4 regions of the Halomonas sp. XH26 genome follow, and region 2 is predicted to be linked to each of the others. Evidence: predicted binding sites of a transcription regulator. Region 2 holds the regulator's gene; each other region holds the start of a gene.

Region 1 (8,008 bases), 780 kb from region 2:
ATACCCATTCTGGTCTCTAGCATAGCGCTATTTTACGCTGGGGCGGCCTTCGCTTATTACGTGGTTTTTCCGCTGCTCTTTGAGTTTTTCACCCAGACCGGGCCGGAAAACGTGGCGGTAATGACCGATATTAATCAGTATTTGAACTTTGTACTTAAGCTATTTTTCGCCTTTGGTGTTGCGTTTGAAATCCCCATCGCAACATTTCTGCTAATACTGTCTGGCGCGACCACAGTCGAGAGCCTTTCTAAAAAGCGCCCCTACATTATTTTAGGCTGCTTTGTGGTGGGCATGCTGCTTACTCCTCCCGACATTATTTCTCAAAGCCTGTTAGCGATACCGATGTACCTACTTTATGAGGTGGGCCTATTGTTTGGCCGGTTGGTACGCCGTAAGGCAAAGGCGGATGACGCTGAGGAACAAGAGACCTAAAAGCACTATTAAAGGCGATACACTGCTCAAAAAAAGCCTCTGCCATGGGAACATGACAGAGGCTTTTTGCTCTTCATACGAGAGGCTTTTTGCCCTTCATACGAATAGCCGATTACCTAGAAAGCATTAGCCCATCATTTCATCAATGCGGTCTACCAACTTAAAGATACCTGTTGCGGCCTCACTGATACGGGTCGCCAGCATGTAAGCAGGCGTCGTTACCACCCGATGCTCATGATCTACCACAATGTCTTCTACGCCACAGCTGCGATGCAGGCCACCCATCGCACTAATGGCGCCAGAAACACTCGGATCATGACCAATCGTCACGGCCACACCTTCGCCAAGCAGGCGCGGGACCAAAACAGGAGCAATACACATCAGGCCAATGGGTTTTGCCTCTTCTTTAAAGCCTACCAGCGCCTCTTTCACGCTCTCAAGTACCTGCATGCTATCGCCCTGGTCGGCAAAATCAGACAGGTTTTTAGCGACACCAAAGCCACCAGGAACAATGACCGCATCAAAGTCATCTGCATCTAGCTCAGTAATCGGGCTAATATCACCACGGGCAAGGCGCGCCGACTCCTGCAGTACATTGCGCTGTTCGCCCTCGACAGGCTCTTGGGTTAAGTGGTTAATCACATGATGCTGAGCGACATCCGGCGCAAAGCAGCGATAGCCAATCCCTAACTGATCAAGGCGCAGCAGCGTTAGCGTTGTTTCATAGATTTCAGAACCATCAAAAACGCCGCAGCCTGCTAATACGATTGCTACCTGTTTGGTCATGCTTATCTCCTTATCGTAGCGCTTATTATCGCTGTTAAATCGTCGCCACTTAGCGTCGCTGAGTGGCTCACTTTAGTCAGTCTATAAAGCCACTACAAGCCAGCTATCACAAGCCCGCTTTCGCTGCAGTGCAGGACTGATATACTCACGTTAGGCCTTTTAGGGCACCCACTATTTGATTGACTATGCGATTGTTTGGAGAAAGCCGTTGAACACCTCTGCTCCCCGTCACTTCCCTGCCACCAGACTTCGCCGTATGCGTCGCGACGATTTCTCCCGTCGCTTAATGCAGGAGTCGACGCTAACACCCAATGATTTGATTTTGCCGGTTTTTGTACTGGAAGGCGAAAATCAGCGCGAAGCGATTGCCTCAATGCCCGGTGTTGAGCGTCTTTCCATCGACCTGCTGATTGAGCAGGCACGTGAGGCCTACGCGCTGGGTATTCCTGCCTTAGCTCTCTTCCCCGTTGTCAGCGCTGAGCAAAAAAGCGAGTTAGCAGAAGAGGCTTACAACTCGAATGGTCTGGTTCAGCGTAGTGTACGGGCGCTAAAAGAAGCACTACCAGAGCTTGGCATTATTACCGATGTCGCCCTTGACCCCTATACTAGCCACGGACAGGACGGCATTCTTGATGAGCACGGCTATGTGCAAAATGACCGCACAGTGGATACGCTACTCAAACAGGCACTCTCCCACGCCGAAGCAGGCGCCGATGTCGTGGCACCTTCCGATATGATGGATGGCCGCATCGGCGCCATACGCCAAGTGTTGGAGCAGGAACACCTGCATAATGTGCGTATTATGGCGTATAGCGCTAAGTACGCCTCTAAATATTACGGCCCTTTCCGTGATGCAGTCGGCTCTGCCGCCAATCTTGGCAAAGCGGACAAACGCACCTATCAGATGGATCCCGCCAATAGTGATGAAGCACTGCATGAAGTCGCTATGGATATCGCTGAAGGCGCTGATATGGTAATGGTAAAACCTGGCATGCCTTACTTGGATATCGTACGTCGTGTAAAAAGCGAACTCCAAGTACCGACATTCGCTTATCAAGTCAGCGGTGAGTACGCCATGCATCGCGCCGCTTTCGACAACGGCTGGCTTGAGGCCGAACCCGTCATTCTTGAGTCACTGATGTGCTTCAAGCGAGCAGGTGCAGATGGGATTTTAACCTATTTTGCCTTAGAAGCAGCACGCTTGTTACAGCGTTAATTTCAGGGGTCAAACCTTCAAAGATGACAAACCGGTGACACTTGTTTGTCATCTTTTCCCGGCATACTCCTATTAACAGTAGTTATCACGCTATGATGAGTATGAACCACCACCGGGGGGCAGCCATGGACGATCAATCAGCAGATTCCACGCCAGCATTTTCTAGCGAGTCAACGAACGCTGCAAACGAGACGGTAAGTGGCGAGGGAGAGGCTTTGCCATTGCGTATCAATCGTACCCCCACCGGAGTTCACGCGAAAGAGGCTCACTTGGAAGCGGATCTTGACGACCCGCAGCTTTACTTCAATCGCGAGCTTTCTCATCTGCAATTCAATATCCGGGTGCTTGAACAAGCCCTAGACGATGCACATCCGCTACTTAACCGGCTGATGTTTCTGCTGATATTTTCATCCAACATGGATGAGTTTTTTGAGATAAGAGTTGCTGGGCTTAAACACCAAATGGCATTAGGTGACGATACCACCGCCGCCGACGGCCGCTTACCTAAGGCTGTGCTGGCAGAAATCTCGGATATCGCGCATCAGCAAATTGCCCGCCAATATCAAATATTGAACGAAACACTGCTGCCCGCGCTGGAAGCTCAGGGGCTACGCTTTCGTCGTCGCGATCAGTGGACCGACGAGCAAAAAGCGTGGGTTAAAGGTTTTTTTGATAACGAAATCATGCCGGTCATCAGCCCCATTGGCTTAGACCCTTCCCACCCGTTTCCGCGTTTGGTTAATAAAAGCCTCAACTTCATTGTTGAACTAGAGGGAAAGGACGCCTTTGGTCGGGCTGGTGGCATGGCAATACTGCCAGCGCCTCGCTCACTGCCTCGCTTGATGGCACTGCCTAAAGCTCTGTGTGCAGAAGGTTTCTCTGAGTATATTTTCTTGTCATCGATGATTCACGCTCATGCAGAGGAACTCTTCCCCGGTATGCGTGTGCGCGGTTGTTATCAGTTCCGGCTGACTCGCAATGCCGATATGACCGTCGACCCAGAAGAGGTCTCAGACTTGGCCTCAGCGCTACGTGGCGAGCTATTAGCCCGCCGTTATGGCAGTGGTGTTCGCCTTGAAGTCGCTGATAATTGTCCAGATGACTTGATCAGTTTCTTGCTGCGCCAGTTTGAGCTAGAAAGCAGCGACTTATACCGTGTTCAAGGGCCGGTAAATTTGACCCGCATGATGGCTGTACTCGGTGATGTTGACCGACCGGAACTGCTCTATCGCCCCTATTCGCCTAGCGTGCCAAAAGCATTAAAGGGTGGCAGCCTATTTAGCGCTATTGCCAAAAGCGATATCCTGCTTCATCACCCATTCCAGTCTTTTTCACCTATTGAAGACCTACTACGCGAGGCCGCACGCGATCCGGACGTACTGGCAATCAAGCAGACTCTGTACCGCACGGGCGCAGATTCAACGATAGTGAGTGCTCTGGTCGATGCCGCCAGCCAAGGCAAAGAAGTCACCGTTGTTATCGAGCTGCGGGCGCGTTTCGATGAGGCCGACAATCTTCAGTTAGCATCACGCCTGCAAGAAGCCGGCGCCATCGTGATTTACGGCATCATGGCCTATAAAACCCATGCCAAAATGCTACATATCGTGCGACGTGAGAAGGGCGAGCTGCGCCACTACGCACATTTAGGCACCGGCAACTACCACTCTAAAACAGCGAAACTATATACCGATTACAGCCTGCTAACTGCCAATACAGCACTATGCGCGGACGTGCACAAGGTGTTCCAGCAGCTTTCTGGCATGGGCCGCGCGCGCAAGATCGACACGTTGCTCCACGCCCCCTTTACGCTTCACGAGCGCTTAGTCGAAATGATTGACCGTGAAGCTCAGGTGGCGCTTAGAGGTAAGCGCGGGCACATCATTATTAAGTGCAATTCGCTAACAGAGCCCAAGCTTATCAAAGCGCTTTATCGCGCCTCGCAAGCAGGCGTAGAGTGCGACCTGATCATTCGCGGCATGTGCTGTTTGAAACCCGGTATCGAGGGTGTTTCAGAAAATATCCGTGTCCGGTCGATTATTGGGCGTTTTTTAGAACATACCCGCGTTTTCCATTTTCACAATGACGGCAAACCAGAAACATGGTGCTCAAGCGCTGATTTTATGTCACGCAATATGTTCCATCGCGTAGAAACCTGCTTCCCGCTATTGGATAAAAAGCTTGCCACGCGGGTACGTAAAGATTTAGAGACCTACCTCGTCGATAACTGCCAAAGCTGGTTACTAAAAAGCGACGGTAGCTATCACCTCCAGGATCCTGGCAATGGCGACGCGATCAGCGCTCAGGAAACACTGCTCTATGCCTACGCATCAAAAAGCTAGCTGAGTAGAAAGGAGGGTTGGGGACGGTTAGCCATGATTGACCTGCCGTATCAGCATGAGGAAGCACACTTATAATGAATGGCATCAGCGACTCTACCGTTCTCACTGCGCTCAGCGCTGCATTGCACCTGGTGATTCAGTGGCTGCTGATCATCCGCGTTCTACTTAAACCGCACCGCGACCCTAGGGCCAGACTGACCTGGATAGTGGTCATCATCGCCCTACCAATCGTTGGCATCATTACCTATTTACTACTCGGTGAGACCAACATCGGCAACAAACGCGCCAAACGGATGCGTGAGGTACTTGCGCAAACATCAACACCAGAGACCACTCTTGGTGTTGATTCAACCAACCTCGCACCGCAGATTCCGGCGCACTATCAGCACTTGTTTCAGGTGGGCTATTCCATCAGCGGGTTCGAGCCGGTCGGTGGCAACCACGCAAAAGTACTAAAAGACTCCAACGCCGTCATTGATGCACTTGTTGCCGATATTGACGCTGCACAAGATCACGTCCATCTACTATTTTACATCTGGTTGACCGATAACAACGGCCTCAAAGTTGCCCAGGCGCTGATGCGAGCAGCCACGCGCGGCGTTGCCTGCCGAGCGATGGCAGATGACCTTGGTGCGCGCGCCATGATCCACTCCAAGCACTGGCGGGCGATGCAAGCTGCTGGCGTCCAGCTTGCACGCGCCCTGCCTATTGGCAATCCGATCTTGCGCATGCTTGGCGGCCGTATCGATTTGCGCAACCACCGCAAAATTGTCGTCATTGATGACCACATTACCTACTGCGGTAGCCAGAATTGCGCTGATCCTGAGTTTCGGGTCAAGGCGAAGTATGCGCCCTGGGTCGATCTTATGATTCGCTTTGAAGGGCCAATCGCACGCCAAAATCAGCATCTGTTTATCAGCGACTGGATGTCGCATGTCAACGACGATATCCGTGCCCTGCTGCACCGCCCCCTCCCCGCCACTCGGCCTGGCATATGTACACAGGTAATCGGCACCGGCCCCACCGTGCGCTACTCGGCCATGCCTGAGATGTTCGAGGCCTTGATTTACAGCGCCCGCCGAAGCCTAGTTATCACTACACCCTACTATGTGCCGGACGAACCTCTACAAGCCGCGCTCTGCGCCAGCGCACGTCGCGGCGTGGAGACTCTTATTATCTTTCCTCAACGCAATGACAGCCGCATAGTAGCCGCTGCTAGCCGCAGCTACTACGCCGAACTACTCACCGCCGGCGTAAAAATTTATGAGTATGTCGGTGGCCTGTTGCACACCAAGTCGCTCACCCTGGATGGTGAGATCAGTCTTATCGGCTCCGCCAACATGGACCGGCGCAGCTTCGAACTCAACTATGAGAACAATATCCTGGCCTACGACTCAGAGCTGGCCCAACAGATCCACCAACGTCAGCAGCACTACCTCAACAGCTCGGTGCGCGTTGACCCCAATGAGGTTGCAAACTGGCCCCGCCACCGCCGATTAATCAATAATACCGTCGCGATGCTGGGGCCGATCCTTTGAACTAAGCGGCCAGAAAGTGATTTATACTGCTGATATACGAAGAGAATAATGTCAGACCTATTCTGGCAGTATGTTGGTTGCAACTTAGCGAAAGGAGAGCCGTATGTGCACGCGAGTAGTTTGGCCGGACGCCAACGGAGCCGTCATCGTTGGCCGTAACATGGACTTTCACAAAGACCTGATGACCAACCTATGGACGCAGCCGAAAGGCATCACACGCGACGACGGGGTGCAGGGAGCGCTGACATGGACATCGAAGTACGGGAGCGTCGTTGCGACAGCCTTCGACATGATTTCAGTCGACGGTCTGAATGAGGCTGGCTTGGCTGGTCACGTACTATGGCTTGCAGAGTCAGACTACGGCAACCCAGAAGACAGTCGCACTCAGCTGAGTCAGGCCATCTGGATGCAGTACTTCCTCGACAACTACGCCACCGTCGCAGAAGCCGTCGAGTGGATTGAAACTTCAGACGTTCAAGTCGTCCAGATGATGGATCCTACCGGAGGGGCACCGCCGGCAATCCACCTAGCACTCGATGACGCCACCGGCGATTCGTGCATCATCGAGTATAGCGAGGGGAAACCCAAGGTATACCATAGCCGCGATTACCGAGTGATGACAAACTCACCCACGTACGACCAGCAACTCGAGCTAGTCCAAACCATCAGCGGACTTGGCGGCGACCAGCCCATTCCTGGGTCGACACTAGCAAGCGACAGATTCGCTCGTGCTGCATACTACGTGAGCCGTCTCGATCAGCCCCAGACGCAGCTGCAGGCCATCGCGGCTATGTTTAGTGTCATCCGCAATGTCGCCCAACCGTTCCGTATCCCAGATCCCGGCAAACCTGATGCATCCCAGACGCTTTGGCAGACTGTCACCGACCTAACTAATCGGCGCTACGTCTTTGAATCGACCACCCGCCCCAACATTGTCTGGGTAGACCTGAGTGACCTCAACCTAGCCGAGGGAGCCCCCCAGCTGAAGCTAGACCTCGTGAATGAACTAACTGTCGAGTGTGGCATTGCTGGCGAAGTAAGCGACAAATTCGTCGACACCGGCACATTGAAATTTCTCACTATCGAGCGCGAAAGGCAGCTAATTGCAGCTGCAACGCAGGCTAAACAGTAGACCATCAAGCTTGGCATGCCGTTGAAGACATGCAGGTCTTCAACATGGGTCTACTGAATGCTCTTTTTCAGTCACCTGCATGCCAGGTTTTACGCTGAAGCGGATCCGCAGAACATCTGCGGTCCGCATCATAGATAGTGTATTCAATAATTAGCAGGCTTCGACAGCAGCACAAAGCACCAGAGCTATAGAATGGTGCATTCAGTGATGGAACCCTGAAGCATCCTCTTCTGCCAAAGGAACCTGTTTGGGATGGGCCGCAATATGCGACAATGCTGCTTTCATATCATCAATAAGTAGCGCGCATAAATCCCCGCTGACGCCGTTGCGCACAAGAATTCGCTGAATCGCCTGATCTTCACAATGGGTTGGCAGTGTATAAGCTGGCACCTGCCAGCCACGTACCCGCAAACGGTCGGCAAGATCAAAAAGTGTAAAGCCAGGATCACTGCCGTCCTTCAGCTTCCATGAGACCGCAGGGATACCACGGCTGCGTTCTCCGTCGAAAACAATCTCGAACGGCCCCAATGCGGCGATCTCAGCGGCGAGGAACGCCGCGCTGTCA
Region 2 (8,008 bases):
GGACATTGTGCTGTTGATTAGAGAGCGCTAGCGCATCGCGGCGAATACTGTCGAGCATCGGCCCTAACACCAGCGCATGATGATCCTCGCCACCTTGGTCAATTTCTAACCGAGAGAGCAGTAGCAGATCATTGACTAAGTTTTGCATACGCTTCGTCTGCTCTTCCATTTGAGCAATACCTCGGCCCAAACGTGGTGGAAGTTGCTCTTTCAAGTCGCCGTAAGTTTCTAAATAACCCGTCAGTACTGTTAGCGGCGTGCGCAGCTCATGGGAAACATTGGCGACAAAATCACGACGCATCTGCTCTAGGCGATGCAAACGGGTAATGTCTCGCGCCATTACCAAGCGTTCATCATCACCATAGAGTGTAATTTGATATTGCAGGATACGCCGTTCATCGATGGGCGACGTTAACGTTAGCGGCTCACCGTATTTACGCGCATTAAAGTAGCTGATAAATCGAGGATCACGAAGCAGGTTGGTAATATGCTGGCCACGGTCGTGGGCCGTTTGTAACCCCAGCATTTCGGTCGCGGCACTATTCCACCATTCTAAGTCACCATGTCGATCTAGCATAACGACACTGTCACGCATCGCTTCGGATGATTCCTGAATACGCGCAAGAGTGGCACGTAAGCGATTCTGGGTAATCCGTTGGCTCTTTTGGTAGCGATACAAGCGATCAAAAAGTTCGCCCCACATACCGCTTGCAGCAGGGGGTTCATCATGAGGGTGGAGCGTTAACCACTTAAAGAGTGCACGCAGTTGGCGCAGTTGATAAACCAAGCAAACGGCAAGGCCTGCAGCAACCCCAAGCCCTGGCATACCTAGCAACCATCCGAGACAAGCCCCCAGGGCAGCTAACCATGCAATCCGCCATAGTTCTCGGCTCCACAGGCGCACCGTTACACCCGCGCGGAAAAACGGTACCCAGTGCCTCTCACCGTTTGAATGAGACTCTGGTGAGCTTCCCCTAAGGCCTTACGTAGACGTCGGATGTGAACATCTACCGTCCGCTCTTCAACGTATACGTTACCACCCCACACTTGATCGAGCAGTTGGCTACGTGTATAGGCGCGCTCTTGGTGCGTCATGAAAAACTGCAGCAGGCGGTACTCCGTCGGCCCCATTTCTAACGCCTTACCGTAAGCACTCACACGATGGCTCACTGGGTCTAATAGCAAGCCATTAATTTCAATAGGATCTTCGACACCACGGGGGGTAGTACGTCGCAATACTGCTTTTAAGCGAGCCACCAGTTCGCGGGGAGAGAAAGGCTTGGTGATATAGTCATCCGCCCCGGCCTCAAGTCCTTGAATCTTGTTATCTTCTTCGCCTTTAGCGGTCAGCATAATGATAGGCACTTCGGCAGTGGCTTCTTCACGCTTTAAGCGCCTTGCAAGCTCAATACCACTGGTGCCCGGCATCATCCAATCCAGCAAAAGCAGATCTGGCTGGTGGTCAACCATCATCGCGTGGGCATCCTGGGCGTTATCCGCTTCAAGCACGCGATAGTCAGCCATTTCCAGCGCCACTGCGATCATCTCGCGAATAGGCGCCTCATCATCGACAATCAAAACGGTCTTGGCGGTCATTCCAGGGCCTCACGGTGTTCAATGAAAACTAATTTAAAAAAATAGTTCAAAAAAACAGTTCAAAGACATGTCAGTGACGATAACACCATGACTTGATGACAATTCTATGACATAGAGGATATTTAGCCAGTTATTGGCCACCAACTTAGTGCAATACCTGCAAAAATTAACAAGCCTGACCAATGATTATTAAGAAATGCCTGGAAGCAGCGGTCGCGCTCACGGCCAGCAATTAATCGTTGTTGGTGGACAAACGTGGCGGCCATAGCGGCTAGCCCAAGCCAGAAAAAGCCACCTAAACCAACACGCCATCCTACCCAGGCAAGTAGTCCAAGTGCCGCCACTTGCAGCACACCAATTATCAGACGATCAGCGCTACCAAACAGCACAGCGGTAGATTTGATACCAATTTTTAGGTCATCGTCGCGGTCAACCATGGCGTATTGAGTATCGTAGGCAACGGTCCACAGCACATTAGCGCTAAACAATAGCCATGCTTCAAACGGTACATGACCCAATACCGCACCGAATGCCATGGGGATCGCCCAAGAGAATGCAGCCCCCAGCACCACCTGAGGTAAATGGGTGTAGCGCTTCATAAACGGGTAAATGAACGCTAATACAACACCACCTATCGACAACAGCACCGTAAACCAATTGGTCAATAGCACTAAAATGAAAGCAGTGGCTACCAGCGCTATAAACAGCAGCTGCGCCTCGGCTTCACTGATACGACCAGTGGCTAGCGGACGATGTTTAGTGCGCTTTACATGGCCATCGAAATGACGATCAGCATAATCATTAACCACGCAGCCCGCAGCGCGCATAACATAAACGCCAGAAATAAAGATCAGCAGAACATTCCGTCCAGGCACGCCCTCTGCCGCTATCCACAAAGCCCACAAGGTGGGCCACATCAATAGCCAAGTACCAATCGGGCGATCCAACCGCATTAAATGTAAAAAATCAGCCACTCGAGCCCATCCCGTTGGCCTCAACAGAGAACGGTCCATGCTTACCTCTCAAAAAGAAAACGCTGGCGATAGCCTAGCGCGAAGACAGGGCAAGATCATCTGCCATGGTTGATAAAAAGTATTCCTGCACTAACAGCGACAGCCCACTGTGCTGAAACACTGAGCGCCGACCCCATACGCTATCTAAAAGCGACGCAGAGTGTTCCGCGACAAAGCGTGGCTGATGGCGAGTGGCGTAGAGTGGCCCGCGCACCAAGTCAGGTTGTTGAAACAGCCAGCTGCCTAGTGAACGCTCGCCAAGCCCTTCTAACCCCTTACCTTGTAATTGACTAAGTGGCGCTACCGAGCGTGCTACTACCCAGGGCTTATCACCTACACACAACGCTACTTCCCTCAGCCATGCATAGCGGCGCGGTTCAATTCCCAGCGCTAGCGCTTCGTCCCGCAGAGGTAAGCCAATCGTTTGACGTAACAATTGCACCCGAAACGCGTTTGTGCCGCCTGCGACGGTTAACCGCGTCGTTAAGGAGTCCGTCGATGCCACCCACTGCCACCACGAAGCGCTCATTGCAGGGCGAGCCGCAGCAACAGGAAGCCAGTGAGGAAATAGTCGATGAGGAAATAGGGAAGCTTGCCGAACAGTAGGGGCGATCACCAAAGTCTCCAAGGCGGTCAATACACAGAAAGCTAGTGTAACATGGTGACCTCACAGGCTTTTGTTCTGCCGACTTTTGGTGACTGCATGCCTTCATACGAGATATCGCTATATTCCCATTCGACACTGATTATTATTGGCACCGGTATGGCGGGGATTGGCCTTGCGCGCGCCCTACGCCGACAGGGTGATACACGTGCCATTACCCTTATTAGTGCCGATAGTGGCGATGATTACAGTAAACCGCTGCTTTCTACAGGCTTTGCGAAACGCTTAACGCCAGACCAACTCGCCCAACGTGACGCCAGCAGCGTCGCAGAAGAACTGGACGCTGAGTTAATTACCCACACCCAGGTCGCACATCTGCATGTGGATAACCAACGCGTAGAGCTCAGTAATGGCCAACAGCTCCACTACGACGATCTGGTGTTAGCCACTGGAGCGGCTCCCCATAGGCCGTTCAGCGTGCCCGAAAGTGTCGCCAAACGATGCTTCACCATTAACGACTTAGACGAGTATCGCCGCTTTTATGCCGCATTAGGAGCAACGCCTACTAAACGTGTCGCAGTTGTCGGTGCTGGGCTGGTGGGCTGCGAGTTCGCCAATGATCTCCATGCTGGCGGCCACCAAGTCACTCTCATTGCGCCAGAAAGTACACCGCTGCAACGTCTGCTCCCCGAACCGCTCGGCCAGGCACTGGCTGATGCTTTCCAAGAGGCAGGCATCCAACTTTCCTTAGGACATAACCTGACAACACTGGCACTTAACGTAGATGACGCTCTATCACTTCGTCTTGATAATGGCGACCTTTATGCTGCCGACATCGCGTTACTCGCCACTGGCTTAGTTCCGCGCACTCAACTTGCCGAAGCAGCCGGGCTGGCGGTTAGCCCTCGCGGTATTGTGGTTGACCGCCAGTTACGCACCTCTCGACCGAACATATTTGCGTTGGGCGATGTGGCTTGCGTTGAGGGAGTTAACGCTATGTACGTGCAGCCCCTGCAGGCGAGCGTAAAAGCACTGGCGTCGACCCTCGCCGGAAAACCAACCAGCGTCAGCTTTGGGGCGTGGCCCGTCATTGTGAAAACGCCATTACTACCCGTGGTTGCCTACCCACCGGTAACCACACCAGCACGGTGGAGAATTGAGGGAGAAGGCGGTGAAATGACAGCGATTGCTGAAAATAAAGACGGTCGTTTGATTGGATTTGCGTTGACAGGCAGCTGCGTGAGAAGGAAAGTGGAGCTTTCCAGAGTAGCACCTGCGCTGCTAGGCTGATTTTCGCCGCCTTAGCGACTAGGCTAAAAAAGTTAACCAGCTGGGCAGTGCTTCTAACAACACAGATGAACTTACGCTTGATTTTCACATAGGGAGATACCTTTATGCGCAAACCTGAACTCGCCGCCGCAATTGCTGAAAGCGCTGATCTATCCAAAGACAAAGCTGGCCAAGTCCTGAACGTTATCTTGGACGAAATCACTAACAGCGTTGCCAAAGGCGAAGATGTCGCTCTGATTGGCTTTGGAACGTTTACCGTGCGCCAGCGTGCCGCACGTACTGGTAAAAACCCGCAAACTGGCGCGCCTTTACAGATTCCCGCCAGTAAAAACGTTGCGTTCAAGCCGGGCAAAGCGCTTAAGGACGCCGTTTCCTAATGAAACTCAAGCTGACGCTGTGGCTACTGAGCTTACTGCTTAAAAGAGCCCTGCGACGCAAGCCGCGCTTTCGTGAGCAACTTGAGCGAATGCGCGGACTGGACTGGGGCGTTGCCACGGAAGACCTCAGCATTGCCCGGTATTATCGAATGGCGCCGAAAGGCATTGATACCGGCAAAGGGCTACCCGTTGACCTAGACCTTGAGCTTCGTTTTCGCGATCAGGATGCCGCGTTGAAAATCCTTAAAAAGCCAACGCAACAGGCATTTCTAGATGGCATGGTAGCCGGTGAAGTCCGCCTAGTGGGCGACTCCGCCGATATGAACAAGCTTCAAAAGCTACTGAAAAATATGTAATAACTAACCCGCCACCTCAAGGTGGCGGGTTCCTTCCTAAGATTTCTCTTATTGCCCCTGCTATCTTTCAGACTAGGCTCTCACTGACCAGCCCCTCGCTGCCAAGCATCACGCTTGCTCGGTTACGTTTTGTATAGCCATTGAGCACAGCCGTTGAAAACAGCGGGTAAAGACAAGCACACACGCTTCACTCTATACTAAGCATTAAACTAAAGTCTAAAAGAAGCGACCCATTAGAGACTCTATGCCTATTTCATTGCCTTTGCGGCGTCTATGGACCCTGGACAAGTTTGCCTACAGCCTGCGCGTGTTTATCGCGTTCAGCGGGGCGCTGCTGTTTAGCGGTTTGGCAGGAGACATCGCGCTGGTGATTCCGCTGTTTCTGGGCATTATTGCGAGTGCGCTTTCTGAAACCGATGACAGCTGGCAGGGGCGCTTCCAGGCGCTGGTGGTGACACTTGCTTGCTTTGCCTCGGCCTCGTTTGTTGTTCAGTGGCTTTTCCCTTGGCCGTGGCTGTTTGCGGTTGGGCTGGCGGTTTCTACCTTCACGTTAATTATGCTGGGTGCCATTGGTCAGCGGTACGCGACCATTGCGTCAGGCACGTTAATCCTGTCGATCTACTCAATGATCAACATTGAACAGCACGGTGGCGTGGATGAAGACGTGGCTTCCAGGCAGTTGCTGCTGCTTGCAGGAGCCGCGTGGTATGGGGTTATCTCAATCCTATGGTGCGCCCTTTTTTCGCGCCAGCCAGTTAAACAAAGTATGGCGCGGGTATATAAAGCGCTAGGTGAGTTTTTAATCTTAAAGTCTGCGCTGTTTGAGCCTGTTCGTGGGGTCGATCTAGAGGCGCGCCGCGTGGCGCTAGCCAGGCAAAACGGCAAGGTAGTCGATGCACTCAACCAAGCGAAAGAGATGATTTTCCGCCGCCTAGAGGGGCAACGTGGCAGCCGTAAGCTAAATCGCTATCTACAGATTTACTTTATCGCCCAGGATATACACGAGCGGGCAAGCTCTACCCACTACCCCTATAGCGCGCTCACCGAAGCGTTTTTTCACCATGACGTTCTGTTTCGTTGCCAGCGACTCTTAGACCAGCAAGGCCGCGCCTGCCGCCAGCTAGCCAAATCGCTGTTGCTTAACCGCCCCTTTGGTCATGAACAGAGTGAGCAGGCGCTGGCCGATCTACGCGCTTCTATCGACAACTTAAGCGAGCACGGTAAGCCGGAATGGCGTCCGCTTATGCACCCGCTCAATGCACTTGCCGATAACCTGTCTATCCTGGAAGCTCAGATTGCCAGTGCTCACAACCCAGATACCGACGATGATCGTCGTGATAGTTCGCTTTACGACCGCTCCCCCTCCAGCGTGCTAGAAGCGTGGAAACGCGTTCAGCTAAATTTGACGCTGGGTTCACCCACGTTTCGCCATGCGGTGCGCTTATCCACCGCGCTGTTAGTAGGCTATGGGCTGCTCCAGTGGCTTGACCCTGAACAGGGGTTTTGGATTTTACTCACCACGCTGTTCGTCTGCCGTCCGAACTTTGCCACCACGCGTCGTTTTCTTTCACAGCGCATCTTCGGCACGGTGCTTGGCCTCATTGCAGGTTGGGCATCCATTAGCTTGTTCCCCCAAGCCAGCATACAAAGCATGATTGCGGTGGCTGCGGGCGTTTGTTTTTTTGCCAACCGCGAGCGTCACTACGTTATCGCCACTGCTTCAATCACACTGCTGGTACTGTGCAGCTTTAACCAGGTCGGCGACGGTTTTAATCTGATCTTACCTAGGCTGTTGGATACCTTGGTGGGTTCGTTGATTGCCGGGCTAGCGGTATTTTTTATTCTGCCTGACTGGCAAGGGCGTCGGCTGTACCGGGAGGCCGCAAAAGTCCTCACCAACCACCGCCGTTATTTAGATGAGATAGTTCACCAGTATGAAGAGGGAAAGCAGGACGATTTGGCTTACCGGTTAGCCCGCCGCAATGCCCACAATGCCGATGCAGCGCTCTCAACGCTACTCACCAATATGCTCCACGAGCCGGGGCACTATCGCAAACAGGACGCCGACAGCGGCCTACGCTTTCTAGTGCTGTCTAACACGCTGCTAAGCCACTTATCTGCCCTTGGCGCTCACCGCCATCAGTTGGCTGAAGACGAGGACGACGCCGCCTTAGTGCCCCTTGCCAAGCGCATCAGCGAGCTGCTGGAGCAACTGGCAGAACAACTCAACAAGCGCCAACCTGTCACGCCCTTGGCTGACCAAGTCAACGACCTACTCGCGCAGCTAGAGCAGAATGCCTCAGATTCCTTCGATAAGAAGGGCTCAGAGGGAGACGAAAACGCCATTGCCCTTTACCGTCCCATCCAAAGCCAGTTACGCCTGATTGCCGCACAGCTAGGGCCCCTTGGTGAAGCCGCCAACCGCTTAACGGAGACACCAGTAGAGAATCATCAAGAAGCGAGCACCGCAGCTTAAGCGTTGTATCACTCCCTACACCTGCCCGTAGCGCCCGGCGGCTTCGCCTAGCCAGCGCCGCACTAATACGGCGGTGACCTCAGTGTTGCCTTGAAGCGCCTGGGCCAGGGCAGTGACGCGCTCTAGCTGGTCGGCGTCACGCTCAAGATCAGCAATTTTCATCTGAGCAAGACCGGTTTGGCGAGTGCCGAGCACTTCCCCGGGACCACGAATTTCCAAGTCCTTTTCGGCAATACGGAAACCGTCGGTCGTTTCACGCATTACCCCCAGGCGCTCCCGAGAGCTTTTCGAAAGCG
Region 3 (8,008 bases), 390 kb from region 2:
TGGTATCCTCGCGCAGCTTACGCCAGTCAACACGGTTGAACGGCTTTCTTGGCAGGCTGCCCAGAAAGATGTTTTCGGCCACCGTCATTTCCGGTACCAGCGACTGCTCCTGATGGATCAGAACGACCCCTGCACGCTTAGCATGCTTAGGGTTTTCAAAGGCCATCTCCTCACCACCAAGAGTAATCTTGCCTTCATTGGCTTGATGCTTACCGGCCAGCACCTTCATCAAGGTTGATTTACCCGCGCCATTCTCCCCAAGCAAGGCGTGTACCTCGCCGGGACGGACATCGAAATCAACATTGTTGAGTGCCACAACACCAGGAAAGCGCTTGGTGATGCCTTTAAGCTCAAGTATTGGCGCAGCATCGATCGGCTGGCGTGATTGGTTGGGAGCATTCATATCCGCACCTCCTTGGCCGAGGGCGCATTAAGTTTCTTATCAATGATCAGTACTGAAATAAGGATCGCACCGAGGATCACCAGCACGTAGAAGGCAGGCACCTGCATCAGGTTCATGCCATTACGCAGAATACCAATCGCCAGTACGCCGCCCAGGGTTCCTACTATGCTGCCGTAGCCACCGGTCAGCTTGGTGCCGCCCAGCACAACCGCGGTAATCACCCAAAGCTCATAGTCACGCCCCAGGTTTGGCGTTGCTGCGCCCATCTGGCTGGCCAGCAATACACCTGCCAAGGCAGCAAAGAAGCCCACAATAATAAAATTGATCATCATGTGGCGTCCCAGGCGGATGCCCGCATCGATGGAGGCTTCTGGGTTGCCGCCAACGGCAAAAGTATTGCGGCCATGGCCGGTACGGGTCAGCACCAAGTGCATAATTAACGCGCAGGCTAGGAAAATAATCGCCAAGACAGGAAACGGCCCAATCGTGCTGGTACCAAAGTCTGCAAACGCAAAGTTCATGGCAAAGAAGGACTGCTCATCGGTGTACAGAAAGATCAGGCCACGCACACCAAGCATGGCACCTAGCGTGACGATGAAAGCGTTGACACCGGTTTTCCACACCACAAAACCATTCAGGGCGCCCAGCAGAATTCCTGAACCCAAGGCCGCTAGAATCGCCAGTGTCATGCTCACTTCCTGCAAACCCACCGCTAACGATGCAGCAAGCCCCAATATTGCTCCCACCGACAGATCGATGTTGCCGTTGATCATCACGAAGGTCATGCCTAGCGCAACTAGGCCAATCGTTGAGGTCTGCACCAGAATATTGGTGATGTTGCCAAACGACAGGAAGTACTCCGACATAAAGCTGAAGAAAATAAAGAGCGCGATAACAAACACCCAGATAGGCTGGATACTCGTCCTGCCACGGAAGAATCCTTTAATAAACGACATACTGTTTTCCTCCGTGCTATGAGTGGGTCGTGAACAAGCGCTTACGCTTGTTAGCGAGATCCAGCCATACGGCTAGGATGATAATCACCCAGGTCACAATCCACTGGATGTAATAGGGGTAGCCCATCAGCAGCAGGCCATTCTGGATAAAGCCCAGGATCAACACGCCAATCACGGTTTTCCAAATACTGCCCGCACCGCCGAGCAAACTGGTTCCGCCAAGAATGATGCCGGCCAGTACCAGCAGCTCGTAGCCCTGGCCTACGTTGTTTTGCGAGCCCATTACCCGTGAGCCAAGTACCAGGGCGGCACAGGCCACACAAAAAGCTGAAATTAGATAGGTGCTGAACACACACCAGTTTTTACGAATACCGGAATAAACCGCCGCCATCGGGTTGCCACCGACCGCAAAGATGCGCCGACCGTACCCGGTGTAGGACATCACTACCTGCATTACGATGGCCAGTAGCCCAAACATCAGAATGGGAACCGCAATACCACCGACATAGCCGCGTCCAAAGAAGGCAAACCAGGTGCCTTGCTGATCGGCGATATCAACGTTCTGACCGCCGCTGTAAATCAGCACGAAGCCTTGAATAGCCGACAACATCGCCAGGGTCACAATCAGTGAATTGAGACGCAGAAAACCAATCAAAAACCCGTTCACAGCACCGATCATCAAGGTCAGCACGAACATCAACAAAATAGCGTTGGTGGGGCCAATCTTGTCGTGTAGGTCAACCACCAGAACAGTGGAAAATGACAGCATCGAGCCAACGGAAAGATCCAAGTTGCCACCGATAATCACCACGGTGACACCGACGGCGATGATGCCAATGATTGACGCCTGACGTACCACGGTCATGATGTTGGACTGAGAGAGGAACTGCTCAGAAAAGAACGAAAAAACAAACATACTGAGCAGGAAAAAAATGAGTATTCCTTGTGCCGATAGAAAACTCAGCATACCAGCCTTGCTGAGCTTTCCCGTCAGCAACCTAGGTTTTGATTGCTCTGCGGAAGCCATGCTATTCACCTATATAAAATCACCCCGGAAGACACCGATTAGCACGACGTTTGTTCTCACGCTAACCATGCCTCCGACGCAGAAAACCTGCCTTTAGGGTCACGCCGTGTCAGTGTTAGTGGGCAACACCTGCGGCACCAAACCGTTCGCTCTACCTTTAGAAAACCGGGCGGTCGAACTCTTCAAGGTTTTCAGCAGTGATTTTTGGCGTTTCGAAGAAATTCATTTTCGGGATATCTTCGCCAGCCAATACATCCAGAGCCGTTTTTAGGGCAGCCTCCGCATCATCAACAGGTGACTGATAGATGGAACCGTAGTATTCACCCCGCTCAATAGCGTCGTAGCCGACAGCGAAGTTAGTAGCACCAATGAAAATAATCTCATCAGCACGTCCAGCGCCATTGGCAGCATTTAAAGCGCCGACGCCCATGTTGTCATCGCCGGAATAAACACCATCAATACGGTCATATTTGGTCAGGAAGTCTTCCATCACCCGCTGGGCTCGCTCACGGTTCCAGTTACCCGGCTGAGTTTCCATTAGCTCAACGCCTGGACAAGCTTCTGCAAGACGCTCCTCAAAACCACCGGCACGCTCCATCGCGGTGGTATAGCCCGGCTGACCAGAAATCTGCACGATTTGACCTTCACCGCCTAAGGCATCACACATCATCTCGGCAGATGAAATACCCTGCTGAACATTGTCCGGCCCAGAAAAGGCAGCGATGAACTCAAGACCCGCTTCAGCAATTTTAGAGTTAGTAACCACCACCGGAATGCCGGCGTTATGCGCTTGGCGAATCGCAGGAATGACCGCTTGGCCGTTGGTTGGCCAAATAATGATGGCATCAACACGCTGCTGAATAAGATCCTGCATCTGGCCAATCTGACGTGCGACATCGCCACCGGCATCCAGCACGACAATATCTACGTTGCCAGCGCGCTCTGCAGCGGCTTCAAAGGCGCTTTCATAGGTTGTTTGGTAACTATCGACACCGACGTTGTTTTGGGTAATGCCAATGCGGTAGGTAGTTTCGGCTTGAGCCGTCGTGATCGACATCATAATGACCGACACGGCAATAGCGGTTTTCTTGAACATTGCGTTACTCCTGACGTTTTTTAGTAATTGTTTTTTAGCCTGCAGGCTATGCAAGCCTGGGTTTGGAGCTTACTGCTGAGCTTTGTTCCAGCACAACGTGACCGAAGTATAGAAATGACCAAACTGGTTATTTTGTTTTGTTACTTGAACACGACGATATGCAGGTCATTCATCAGCAAGGTCTTAGCAGAAAGAAAAGGAAGGAAAGGAAGGAAAGGAAGGAAAGGAAGGAAAGGAGAAAGATTACTGAACAGAACGACAACGGCCTCTATCACAGAGGCCGCTGGGCATACACCTACTCTAAACGTTTAATAAAACCACGCCATAGCGGCTTAACGATTTCGGTCAGGCAGATCAGCCAAGGCATTGTGCCCAATAGCACCGCTGTGCTGCTGGGACGTTGATTCTGGGTAAGCGATTTGATTATCTTCACCCGAACCGCGCTCCGCTAATGCAACACCAGAAACCAGTGCAAGAGCGATGGCAGCGACGATATTAATTACTTTCATTATTCATTCTCACTCGTTTTAATTGGTTAACTAATAAATTGAGTTATTAATAAATAGAGCGGTTAATAACTAGAACAACTCATCAATGATTGCTCAGTGACCTTAATTCCCACGGTACGTTGAGTAGCCGTAGGGGCTAAGCAGTAGCGGTATGTGGTAGTGCTGATCGGCCTCTTCCACTACGAAAGGTACTGGCACATTGGGGAAAAACGTAGCGGTGTCATGCGCTTCAAACCATTCACCGGTTTCAAACGTGACACGGTAAGTGCCTGGCAAGAACGCTTCATCAGTGGGGTAAAGGGCTGATACACGGCCTGCATCGTCGGTAGTTGCCGTTGCCATCAATTCCCAGCCCGTATCGGTATGACGCTCAAGTTCCACATCAACGCCAGGAGATGGCTGGCCGTTCTGAATATTGAGGACATGAACACTCAGCGGGTTATCAGCCGCCAGTGCTGTGGCAGCAACACTGCTAAGAGCAATACCAGCAAAAAAAGCAGACAATAGTTTCATAACAACATCCTTTTAGTGTGATAGGAGTAAAGCGGTGTTTGTGGGATTTACTGGGGTATCACGCTGTCGATAGCCGTTAGGGCACAGCCTTCGTCAATAGCAGAACCACCCGCCCCAGCAACACCAAGGGCACCAATCAGTTCACCTTCGATTCGGAGCGGCACACCTCCCCCCAACAGCAGCAATTCATCCAACGTGTTTAGGTTTGCCGACTCAGGGTCTTGGCGAGCATGTTCAGATAACGCGCGACTAGTACTGCCCGTCGACAATGATGTAAATGCTTTGCGTTGGGCGGCCAACGTGTTGTGGGGGCCGATGTTGTCATCGCGTTGCAAAGCAACCAGATTGCCACCACGATCTACTGCAGCGACCACCGCAGTGCGGCCATCGGCATGACACGCTTCCAAGGTGGCATTCACTAAGCGATTAGCCAGATCTAGCGACAGTGTCTGCTGCTGGAGCGGCCCGGTATCGGCAAGTACGCTACCGGCCAACAAGACAGCGCCAAGCAGAGGCAGGCGAGCACGTCGTGATGTCATGAAAGTCTCCTTATCAAGTGATGGCATCATCCTGACAGCTCGACCTCGTCAAACACCTGACGGCAGCATTACAGATTTGTAATGTGAAAAAGCGTCCGATCCGGCTACTCTGTGTCGATTTCGCGGGGTGACTGTATGCGTATCCTGATAGTAGAAGACGAGCAAAAAACCGCTGATTACCTGAGCAGAGGGCTTGGTGAATCGGGCTATGCTGTTGAGGTAGTTCGCGATGGATATGATGCACAGCACTACATTGAAGAGTACGAATTCGACTTGATCATTCTTGATGTCATGCTGCCCGGCCTTGACGGCTGGCAGTTACTACAAATGGTCCGCCAGCGAAGCCAAGTACCGGTGCTTTTTCTGACCGCGCGCGATGCCGTAGAGTATCGCGTCAAGGGGCTGGAACTGGGCGCAGACGATTACTTAGTAAAGCCCTTCTCGTTTGTCGAACTATTAGCCCGAGTACGTACGCTGTTACGCCGCAGCCCGCCTCGCGAGAGAGAGCATTTTCGCGTAGCCGATTTAGCAATGGATGTTTTGCGCCGCCGAGTCACCCGCCAAGGCGAACGACTTGCACTCACCAACAAAGAATTTGCGCTTTTAGAGCTGTTTCTCGACCGGGAAGGCGAAGTGCTATCACGTACCTATATTGCTTCTCGGGTTTGGCAGATGAACTTTGACAGCGACACCAACGTCGTTGAAGTAGCTGTACGGCGACTTCGCGCTAAAGTCGACGACCCCTTTCCCACTAAACTAATCCACACCGAGCGTGGCATGGGCTATGTGCTTGAGGATCGTTCCTAATGCCAGCATTAAACTCTCTAGCAACGCGCCTATCGTTACTTTTTGCCCTTGTCAGCACACTACTGCTGGGAAGTATCGGCACCTATCTCTACCATTCGTTAACCCGTGAAATAGCATGGCGTGATGACCAAATGCTGCATGGACGCCTGGAACGTATGGAGGCGCTGCTTGACGATAGCGAAAGCATCGCGATGCTTCACCAGCGCCCTCAGCTCTATGCCAACATGCTAGGCAATCGCGACAGCCTGCTGTGGGTACTTGATAGTGAAGGAAAAGTTCTCATTGAGGTTAATCCCAGCAATGCGCCCGTGCCAGAACTGCCAATGACGCCATCCGTTCGCTTTAGTGATATGCCTGAATCGATCCAGGCGAGACTGGCGTGGCACACTCTTGAACAAGATGGCCAGCCATTAACTCTGGTCGCAGGCAAGCTGCTAAATGAGCGAAATCAGATGCTCGCTGCCTATCGGCTCAAACTATGGGTGGCATTAGTGACTGGAGCATTACTGGCTTTTTTGCTTGGCTGGGGCGTCAGCCGACAGGGGCTTCAACCGCTGCGCCGCCTGGCTGAGCAGACCAACCGCATTGACATTCGCCAATTGGATCGACGCTTGAACGTGGCTGGGGAAACGGAAGAGATCAACCGTCTTAGCCAAGGCCTGAACCGTATGCTGGGTCGATTAGAGGAAGGATTCTCCCAACTCTCTCGCCACTCAGCCGACATGGCTCATGAGTTGCGCACCCCCTTAACCAATTTATTAGGGCAAACACAACATACGTTGCGCCGGGAAAGAAGTAATTTGGAATATCGCCAGGTACTTGAATCGAATATCGAAGAGTATGAGCGCCTATCAAGAATGATCGACAGCCTGCTATTCCTAGCCCGTACTGAAAGCCCATCAAGTGATATTCCCAAGGAGCGCGTCGATATCAGGGAGCTAGTCACCCAGCTATGTGATTACTTCGAGGGCATGGCGGAAGACGACAACCGCACATTGATAAATCACACTAGTGGTAGCGTACTTGCCAACTGCGATCTATTGCGCACGGCATTAGCCAATCTAATCGCTAATGCCCTACGCCATGGACGTTCAGGAACACCTATCCGCATTTATACCAAAAACGTTGAAAACCAAATTGAGTTACACATTCATAATCATGGGCCTGTCATCTCACCAGACGATCTGCCAAGAGTGTTTGAACGGTTCTATCGCTGCGATCCAGCGCGAAGCGGAGTGGCAGGCTCAGGCGGCTTAGGCCTAGCCATTGTTCGCTCAATTGCTCAGTGGCATAAAGGTGACGTGCGGGTCGAAAGCGATGCCGAAAAAGGCACTACCTTTACGCTCTTACTCAGCATTAACGACACGCACTGATACGGTTACGACTCTCTTACTTAACACACTAACTTATTTTTTGTTATCACCTAGCATTATCTAAAAAACAAATAACAACTATCAGCCTCACAAAAACTAACGTTTTCTTAAGTTAATTTTTAATAAATTACGCTATAGTTTACTGTAACGTATGTTAATTCTTAATGATTTTGTGAGGAAATATATGATGCTACGCCTTTCTAAACCTCGTTTAGCGCCGCTATGTATCGCCGTTGCCAGTATCGCCATAGCACCCACCGTATCCGCTTGCACTTCCCTTCTCTATAGCGACGCAAATGATCACTATTATGCGGGCCGCACCATGGAGTTGCCCATGGAGTTACCTTACAAGGTATCTTACTTTCCTGAAGGCACTACCTTTGGTTCGCAAGCTGACAAACATCATGCACTAGACTTTACTGGTCAAAACGCATTTGTAGCGATTAGCGTACCTGACCCAGTCTCAGGAGACGTAAAAGTAGCGGAAGGGCTTAATGACAAAGGCCTAACATTCAGCGTGCTGGCATTCGCGAGTACCGAAGGTCCCGTAGATATGGTCGACAACACACAAGCAGTGCTAGCCGCTATCGACTTAGGCGCCTGGACGCTTTCTCAGTTTGATACAGTCGACGAAGTCAAACAGGCATTAGAAGAACAACCTGTATTAGTCACTTCATTACTACCCCATGGGTTACTAAAAACACCGTTCCATTACACCCTGCATGACACTACGGGTAATTCAATTGTGATCGAGTTTGCTAACGGCGAACAAAATATTATTGATA
Region 4 (8,008 bases), 910 kb from region 2:
GCCGAGTTTTCACAGAGTTTTCCACAGGCTCTGTGAAAAAGAAGGCGGACTCTTCACACTCGCCTCTATCGGTCAAGGCATTACTTTTTTAAATGGCTTAACAATTACCTTGGCATAGACACCAGCAATGATGTACGGGTCGGCGTCAGCCCAGGCTTGCGCGTCCTCAAGGCTGTCAAATTCGGCAACGACTAAGCTGCCGCTAAAGCCTGCATCGCCTGGGTTATCGGTATCAATAGCGGGGTGGGGGCCAGCCAGAACCAAACGGCCTTCATCACGCAGCTTTTCCAGGCGACCAAGGTGATCCGGGCGTGCCGCTAGACGGCGCTCCAAGCTGTTGGATACATCTTCACTGATAATAGCGTAAAGCATGGGGATAACTCCTTGAATGCTAGGGCGGTTGTTCCGTACTGAATTGACCGCGCCCCTGTAAGCGCGCACCATGGTGAGCGCCTGTATACCGTTAAGGGAAAACAGGGTGCCTGTTTTATTCACACCACCCTATTCTGACAAACTCGCCACACGGCGTCATGCTTATGCCCCTACTTCCTGCGAACTATCTTCCTGTAAACCATCTGCCCAGCGTGTTTGATGCCGACCAGCGTTATACGGTGGATTTACACATGCACTCTACCGCGTCAGATGGCGCGCTGACCCCTACCGAGTTGGTAAAACTGTGCGCTGCACGTGGTCTTACCCACATGTCGCTGACAGACCACGACACCATGGAAGGTATTGAAGAAGCGGGCATCGCGGCTCAGCAAGCTGGGCTTTGCCTGGTGCCTGGCTGTGAGTTATCCACGCGCTGGCAGGGAATTAATATCCATGTAGTGGCGCTTATGCCCGGCGGCTTGCAAGGGCCTCTGGTCGAAGGGCTTGCACTGCAGCGCGAAGCACGGATCAAACGTGCTGAAGTGATCGCCGAGCGGTTGGAAAAAATGGGCTTACCTGATGCGCTCGAAAAGGCACGCGCCCAGGCAGGCAGCGACCGCCCCTTAGGCAGGCCTGACTTTGCCCGCGCGCTGGTCGCTGAAGGAGTGGTTGATGACTGGGCAGGCGCGTTTAAGCGCTATTTAGGCAGTGGTAAAAAAGGCGATGTAAAAGCTCATTGGCCGGAAATCAGTGATGCAGTAGCCTGGGTGGTGGCCTCAGGTGGTGTGGCAGTGCTGGCGCACCCGCTGCGCTATGGGCTTACCCGGCGCAAGCGAGGTTTGCTGATGGATACCTTTCAAGCCGCCGGTGGGCAGAGCGTTGAGCTGGTGAGTGGTCAGCAGAATCCAGACAGCACTCGCGACCTCGCTCGGCAATTAGTGGAACGTGATTTATATGCCTCCATGGGCAGCGATTTTCATTTTCCTGGCAGCCACGCTGCCCCCGGTAGTATGAGCTTAATACCGCGCACTGCTGCGCCGCCGATTTGGCAGCATCCGCGCTTAGTTCATTTGCGCGATGCGCCCAGTGGTATGTTAGGTCCTGGGTCTTAAACCGCATATCGGCTAACCTAGAAACTAAATGGACAACGATATGCCCAAGGGCAGGAGCAAGCGATGAGTCAATATTTTCAGATTCACCCCGAAAACCCGCAGAAACGCTTGATTGATCAAGCGATAGATATTATCCGCAAAGGTGGTGTGGTCGCGTATCCGACGGACTCGGGCTATGCACTGGGTTGTCACTTAGGTGAAAAGAAAGCCATTGAGAAGATCAAATGGCTGCGCTCGTTAGACGATAAACACAATTTCACGCTGATGTGTTCGGATCTTTCCGAGATTGGCACTTACGCGAAAGTGGATAACGCAGTGTTTCGGCTGCTGAAGGCTCATACCCCTGGCCCATACACCTTTATTTTGGATGCTACCACAGAGGTGCCGCGCCTGTTGCTGCATCCGAAGCGCCGCTCCATTGGCGTGCGTGTGCCTGATCACCACATTACCCACGCGCTGCTTGATGCGTTAGGTGAGCCGTTGATGAGCGTCACGTTAATTCCGGTAGGAGAGACCCTGCCAATGAGCGATCCTGAGGAGATTCGCGACCGCTTCGGGGCACACCTTGATGCCATTATCGACGGCGGTGCCTGCCATCTTGACCCCACGAGTGTGATTGACCTACGCGAGCTGCCGCCCAAAATTGTGCGGGAAGGCCGCGGCGATATTACGCCGTTTACGAGTTAACACCATTCTCTAGTTGGTATTGGTAACCCCCTTGGTGAAAAGTCTCGAGGGGGTTGCTGTCGTCCCGCCTGTCTCTCCATCACCCAAAATCCACAAAAATCATTAAACATGATATGCGTATCAACTTATTCATTTAGCGCGCTATCTTTCTTATTTGAATGATCAATAAAAATAAATTATGATGATTATGCTTACTATTGATAATTAATAATGATGGATGGTGTGGGATTCCCCTCTTAACCTAATAACCATCACTGACAGGAGATTGCTTAATGATGATATCTCGATACCGCAACGCTGCTACTGCAACCGCATTTGCAAGCTTGGCGCTACTTCCTTTATCAGGGAACGCAGTAGCCGACGACGCTAGCGCTTGTGATCAAGTTGAGTACGCCATGGGGCTTCGTTACCAACAGCAATCCGCAGAAATAACTGCTTTACAGCGCCAAGGCTTTGAACTGGCGACCTATCGCTTGGAAAAACAGATTGAGGCGCATGGTGAGGGTGCCGATTTGGCCATCATTACCGATGTGGATGAGACGCTCATCGATAACAGCGCTTTGCTAGTGCGCGATATGCAGGCCTGCCACGACTTCACTACTTGGGATACTTGGTTGCATTGGGAGCGCGAGGGCGAGCCACGTTTGATCCCAGGGGCAAAAGACTTTCTCGAATTTGCCGATGAGCAAGGTGTGTCGATCTACTATGTGTCGGATCGCTACCAAGAAAATAAAGCGGACACGCTGGCCACTATGGAAGCATTAGAGCTTCCCCAGGTATCTGACGAACGCGTCATGCTACTTGGCCCACCGAAGACCGAGCGCCGCGCTATCGTCGAAGACAGTCATACATTAGTGATGCAGTTGGGCGATACGCTGCATGACTTCTCGGGTGATTTTGTCGGCGCAAGCCTTGAAGAGCAGCGCGACCTGGTTAACGACCACGCTGAGCGTTTTGGTCAAGACTGGATTGTTTTCCCCAATGCCAGTTACGGAAGCTGGAGCGACGCGGAGCTTAACGCGTGGGAAGCTCCGTTTGAAAGCGAATAAAATGTAACCACTTCCATCGTGCCGTTACTATATAGGAGACGCCCTGGTTAATAGCCAGGGCGTTTTCCTTATTAGCCCCGCAAGTTGTCCCCGTGCCGCTAGTCACTAACATGTCATTCACCTGTCATTGGTTGTCACTAAATTATCTTGGTGGCCGTGAACATAGCGATATGCCATAACAAATCGAACCTTGTCGGAGTGAGCGCGTTTCATTAAGACAACCGTGACGGCTCCACCCCCATTGGATATTCCTGCCACTAGACTTTTCTTAACTTGCCTTGCCCTGGGTCACGGTGGAAATTGTGCCTGTGGAGGCGGCTGAGACGCCAACGGGCGTCAACCTGTATTCAATAAGGAAACCAACCAATGAACCGTCATAAGCTTTTTATGGCATCCTTACTGACGTCCTCTCTGCTGGTGGGCTGCGGTGATAACGCTAACGCTGATGATACCAATGCCTCCGTGTTCGACAACTTCCCCGCCGCTGGTGTGTTTCTTCCCCACAGCGTATTACGGGATGATCTACTAGATGGCAAATCTCAGCAGGCTTTTGAGATCCGTAATGGTGGCTTTGGGTCGGCAATGACGGCTCATCCCACGGATTCAACGCGCTTCTATGCATTGACTGACCGCGGCCCCAATGCCAATTTTGTTGGTGACTATGGCAAGGGAAAAATATTTCCGACACCGGACTATACGCCCCGTATCGGCTTGTTTGAGGTTCAAGCGAACGGTGTGATCGAACAGGTTACTACCATTCTGCTCAAGCGCCCCGATGGAACCGAGATCAGTGGCCTGCCTAACAGTTTGGCACTCGGCGGAACGGGTGAAACTCCTTACCATGCCAATGGTCAACCGATCTTGGTGGACGATAGCCAGCCCTATAATGAAGTTACTAATCCGATCCGCTTGGATGATTATGGTCTGGATGGCGAGGGGCTGGTGGCACTCTCGGACGGCACCTTCTGGGTTAGCGATGAGTATGGCCCGCACATGGTCCACTTCGATGCTGAAGGTCGTGAAATCGGCCGTATCAACCCCTTTGCCTACGACGACCGGGTCGAGATGAACCTGCCGGCAGAGTTTGCCAACCGGCGTGCCAACCGAGGTATGGAAGGGCTGGCTATCACGCCGGATGAGGAAACGCTGGTAGGTATTATGCAGTCCACTCTGTACAACCCGGGCAGCACGGTGAAAGACCTGGATATCACCCGCATCGTCACAGTGGACCTGGGCTCGGGCGAGACTGGACAGTATCTCTACCGCCAAGAGCAAAACCAGAATTCCAACTCAGAGCTTGTTGCCCTGAGCGCCACTGAGTTTTTGGTGCTTGAACGAGATGGCCGTTTTCTGAACGGTGGTCCTGATGGCACTGAGGCAGCGACACCCGATGCTCAGAAGCAGGTTTATCGCATTGACCTTGCCTCAGGCACCAATCTTGAAACGGTCTCAGCCAACGGCGACCTGAAACAGGATGCCGAACTGGGTCTAACCTTGGCAGGCAAAACCTTGGAAGAAGTGGTTCTAGAGCAGGGCTGGAGCGCTCTGGCCAGCGCTGGAATTGAGCCAGTGAGCAAGTCTCTGGTGGTGGATATGGTGGCGGAAGTCAACTATCCCCACGATAAAATGGAAGGTCTATGGGTGATTGATGACCAACGCTTGGGGGTACTAAACGACGATGACTTCGCCACCTGGTCCACTGAGGGTCAACTCGAGCAGAAAATGCTGGACGCCAACACTGTGGATGGCGGCCGCCTGTTTATTATCGAGGCCGACCTGAGCACCGATTGATCAACGTAGCGGCCTAGCTAACCACGCAACTCCCTTCTAAATGAATGCTGCGCGCCCTAGGTTTGGCTATTTTGTTTAGCTGTCCTGGGGCGTGTTTGTGTCTTCGTCTCCCTCGTGGCTATCTTTTTTGTTTGCTTCTTTCTTACGCGGGTCTTCGCTGTCTTCATCCAGCCAGGTGCCACAGCGCAGGCAGTAACGAGCGCGCTTTTCGTGGCGGTCATGGCCACAGCCGGGGCAGGCTTCTTCTGAATAACGGTCTTCGCGAATAGAGCGGATAACCTGGGCGGAAAATACCCCGGTAGGCACAGCGATAATCGAATACCCCAACAGCATCAGGATCATCGTGATCGCTTTGCCTAACGACGTGGCTGGGACAATATCGCCGTAGCCCACCGTGGTCATACTCACGATCGCCCAATACATCGACATAGGAATACTGGTAAAGCCGGCTTCTGGCGACTCGATGGTGTACATCAGCGCAGCAAACAGTATGACGACCATCATGATGCTGCTAAAAAACAGCAGGATTTGACGAAGGCTGCGTTTAAGCGCATCGAGCAGTAAACGCCCCTCGCCGATAAACTCCATCAACCTCAGAATTCGGAAGATGCGTAGCACCCGCAGTATCCTTACGATGACGAGTCCGTGCGCACCAGGCATCAACAGTACTAACCAAGCTGGGATAATCGCGATCACATCGACAATGCCGTAGAAGCTTTTGAGGTAAATCGTTGGGCGCTCTAAACAGTAAATCCGCACCGCCAGTTCAATGCTGAAAAGTAGCGTAAATAGCCATTCTGCATAGTAGAAAATGTGCCCGTAGCGTTCGGAATAACTATCTACGCTGTCCAGCAAAATGACCGCCACGCTGATTAGAATGGCGATAATCAGCGCAATATCAAACCCTTTGGCTCCCGGCGTATCAGACTCGAAGATAATATGGAAAAGCCGTGTGCGCAGTCCTTCCGCACCGGGAGTTAATTGAAAACTCATCGCGACATCCTGAAGTGGGCTGAATGTTTCTAGCGTAGCGTGGTTTGATAGGCGAAGCGATGCGCCAGGGTTAACGCAGCAGCGCCATAAGCGGACGTTGGATGGCCATTTTTATTCAGTGCTGTGGTCAGTGTTTGAGCATCGCGGCGGGAGCTTTCATCTAACTGGGGGTGGGTCGCCAGTGTGGCTAACGCTTGCTGTGCGATAGTTAAGTGTTCCGCAAGACCACTGTCGTGGTAGGCGTCCAGCGCCACTGTGGCTCTGTGTAGCCACTCAGCCGGTGCGTCAGCTTCAGGTAGTGCCCACTGCTGCACGCCTAATGCATTGCCGCGAGCGGCTTTGCTGGTATCAGAAGGGCGCAGCGGTACGCTTTCCGCGAGCGTTAATGCTAGCGCCCAAAGCGCCTCTGGTTCACCCGCTTTGAGTTCCAGCTCGACCTCGCAAATTGCCGCTTGAGCACCACCGCTGACAATCTCTCCTTCGTCCAACACTAGCTCTATACGGCTGCCCTGCCAGTTGATTTGCCAGCTGCGCCGGGTAAAGTCGGTGCGCAGCGCAGGGCGTAGCGCGGAAATGACGGTGCCTAGTGAACCTTTGAATGGCGGTAGGGTAGCTAAGCCATGCTGGTCAAGCTGTGGGCTAGGAACTTGCCACTCCCACTCTTGTCGGGTAGAGAGGCCGCCACCACCATGGCCGGCAGTTTTCACCGTTTGTAGCACGCGATCATCAACTTGGCGTAAGCGCACGGCAATCCGTGCATTCGCCATATCGCCCGCAGGGGTATCGAAATAGGTGTTCGACAAATGTTGCCGTTGGGGTGTTTCGGCTAGTGCCGCGTGGCACAGCAGCGTGTTTAGTTGAGCTGGCGCAAGGGCGAGTTTAAGCTCTATTTCGGTAGGCGCTGAAACAGAATCAGCAGTAGATGTTGAATTTTTCATGACATTAGCCACCTTTGTATTGTGACATTTCAATTAATTTTACATGACATTGTGAACTTTTCATGACGGCGGCGAGCGCACTCTTTATACTGGCGCCGCCATTTCCAGGCTCCCCGAAAACAGGCTAAAGGCTATATGGTTACCTCCAACCCTTTTTCCGCGATGTTTGGCCGCTCGCCATTCCAGCCGCTGCTGGCCCACATCGTCAAGGCCAATGAATGTGCCGACCAACTGTTGCCGTTCTTCGAGGCATCGCTTGCCGGTGATTGGGATACCGCAGCTGTACTGCGTGAAAACGTTACCCGCTTAGAGCATGACGCCGACACGTTGAAAACAGAGCTTCGGCTTAACCTGCCCAATACGATGTTTCTTCCCGTCTCGCGGTCCGACTTGCTCGACCTTATCAGCGTGCAGGATAAGATCGCCAACAAGGTGCGCGACATTACCGGCATTATGCTGGGGCGTAAAATGCGCGTACCCGATGAGCTGGCCGATCCCATGCGCGATTATATGCGTACCAGCGTGGCGTGTGTGGCCCAGGCTCGCCAAGCGCTTGAAGAGCTGAAAGAGCTGCTTGAGTCCGGTTTTGGACGCAATGTTTCCGATGTTATGCAGAATATGATCCGTGAGCTGCACACACTTGAGCACCAAGCTGACAGCCAGCAGATCGCGATACGTCGCCAGCTGTTTGAGCTTGAAAGCCAACTTCCTCCTGTTGATGTGATTTTCCTTTACAAAATCATTGAGTGGGTCGGTGAAGTTTCTGATCGCGCTGAACGCGTGGGCAGCCGCCTACAGATTTTGACCGCACGCTAAGGGATACCTATGCAGATTATTGCCCAGCACGGTGAAATTTTTATCATTCTGGCCTGTTTGTTTGGCTTTTTTATGGCTTGGGGCGTTGGTGCGAATGATGTTGCCAATGCGATGGGAACCTCGGTGGGGTCAAAAGCGATCACCATCAAACAAGCCATTATAATTGCGGTTGTCTTTGAGTTTTTAGGTGCTTGGCTGGCGGGTGGTGAAGTGACCAACACCATTCGTAAAGGCATTATCGACCCAGAGT

What was found. Region 2 encodes PhoB, which activates phosphate uptake and scavenging genes when phosphate is short. Its sites were predicted from a motif close to TGTCATANNNNTGTCANA; they were not measured.
Region 1: the regulator PhoB is predicted to act here: its motif matches at 2,457-2,474, upstream of ppk1 (polyphosphate kinase 1).
Region 3: the regulator PhoB is predicted to act here: its motif matches at 5,063-5,080, upstream of J4377_RS16710 (heavy metal response regulator transcription factor).
Region 4: the regulator PhoB is predicted to act here: its motif matches at 3,332-3,349, upstream of J4377_RS03845 (esterase-like activity of phytase family protein).

The regions. Positions count from the first base shown of each region.
Region 1 covers NZ_CP071889.1:3,252,179-3,260,186, forward strand. The annotation lists gene tatC (twin-arginine translocase subunit TatC) at 1-432, shown strand, start outside; gene elbB (isoprenoid biosynthesis glyoxalase ElbB) at 559-1,218, opposite strand; gene hemB (porphobilinogen synthase) at 1,427-2,434, shown strand; gene ppk1 (polyphosphate kinase 1) at 2,560-4,773, shown strand; gene cls (cardiolipin synthase) at 4,848-6,311, shown strand; gene J4377_RS14960 (linear amide C-N hydrolase) at 6,415-7,443, shown strand; gene J4377_RS14965 (glutamate decarboxylase) at 7,645-8,008, opposite strand, start outside.
Region 2 covers NZ_CP071889.1:4,030,389-4,038,396, forward strand. The annotation lists gene phoR (phosphate regulon sensor histidine kinase PhoR) at 1-904, opposite strand, end outside; gene phoB (phosphate regulon transcriptional regulator PhoB) at 907-1,596, opposite strand; gene ubiA (4-hydroxybenzoate octaprenyltransferase) at 1,719-2,609, opposite strand; gene J4377_RS18430 (chorismate lyase) at 2,644-3,225, opposite strand; gene J4377_RS18435 (NAD(P)/FAD-dependent oxidoreductase) at 3,313-4,503, shown strand; gene J4377_RS18440 (HU family DNA-binding protein) at 4,608-4,880, shown strand; gene J4377_RS18445 (hypothetical protein) at 4,880-5,236, shown strand; gene yccS (YccS family putative transporter) at 5,481-7,712, shown strand; gene recG (ATP-dependent DNA helicase RecG) at 7,728-8,008, opposite strand, start outside.
Region 3 covers NZ_CP071889.1:3,638,506-3,646,513, forward strand. The annotation lists gene J4377_RS16675 (sugar ABC transporter ATP-binding protein) at 1-403, opposite strand, end outside; gene J4377_RS16680 (ABC transporter permease) at 400-1,359, opposite strand; gene J4377_RS16685 (ABC transporter permease) at 1,376-2,386, opposite strand; gene J4377_RS16690 (sugar ABC transporter substrate-binding protein) at 2,544-3,482, opposite strand; gene J4377_RS16695 (hypothetical protein) at 3,815-3,991, opposite strand; gene uraH (hydroxyisourate hydrolase) at 4,094-4,504, opposite strand; gene J4377_RS16705 (heme-binding protein) at 4,552-5,043, opposite strand; gene J4377_RS16710 (heavy metal response regulator transcription factor) at 5,179-5,850, shown strand; gene J4377_RS16715 (heavy metal sensor histidine kinase) at 5,850-7,223, shown strand; gene J4377_RS16720 (linear amide C-N hydrolase) at 7,408-8,008, shown strand, end outside.
Region 4 covers NZ_CP071889.1:826,991-834,998, forward strand. The annotation lists gene J4377_RS03825 (YciI family protein) at 73-372, opposite strand; gene J4377_RS03830 (PHP domain-containing protein) at 537-1,484, shown strand; gene J4377_RS03835 (L-threonylcarbamoyladenylate synthase) at 1,548-2,171, shown strand; gene J4377_RS03840 (5'-nucleotidase, lipoprotein e(P4) family) at 2,444-3,220, shown strand; gene J4377_RS03845 (esterase-like activity of phytase family protein) at 3,587-5,011, shown strand; gene J4377_RS03850 (ion transporter) at 5,087-6,004, opposite strand; gene J4377_RS03855 (CYTH domain-containing protein) at 6,034-6,942, opposite strand; gene J4377_RS03860 (TIGR00153 family protein) at 7,078-7,758, shown strand; gene J4377_RS03865 (inorganic phosphate transporter) at 7,768-8,008, shown strand, end outside.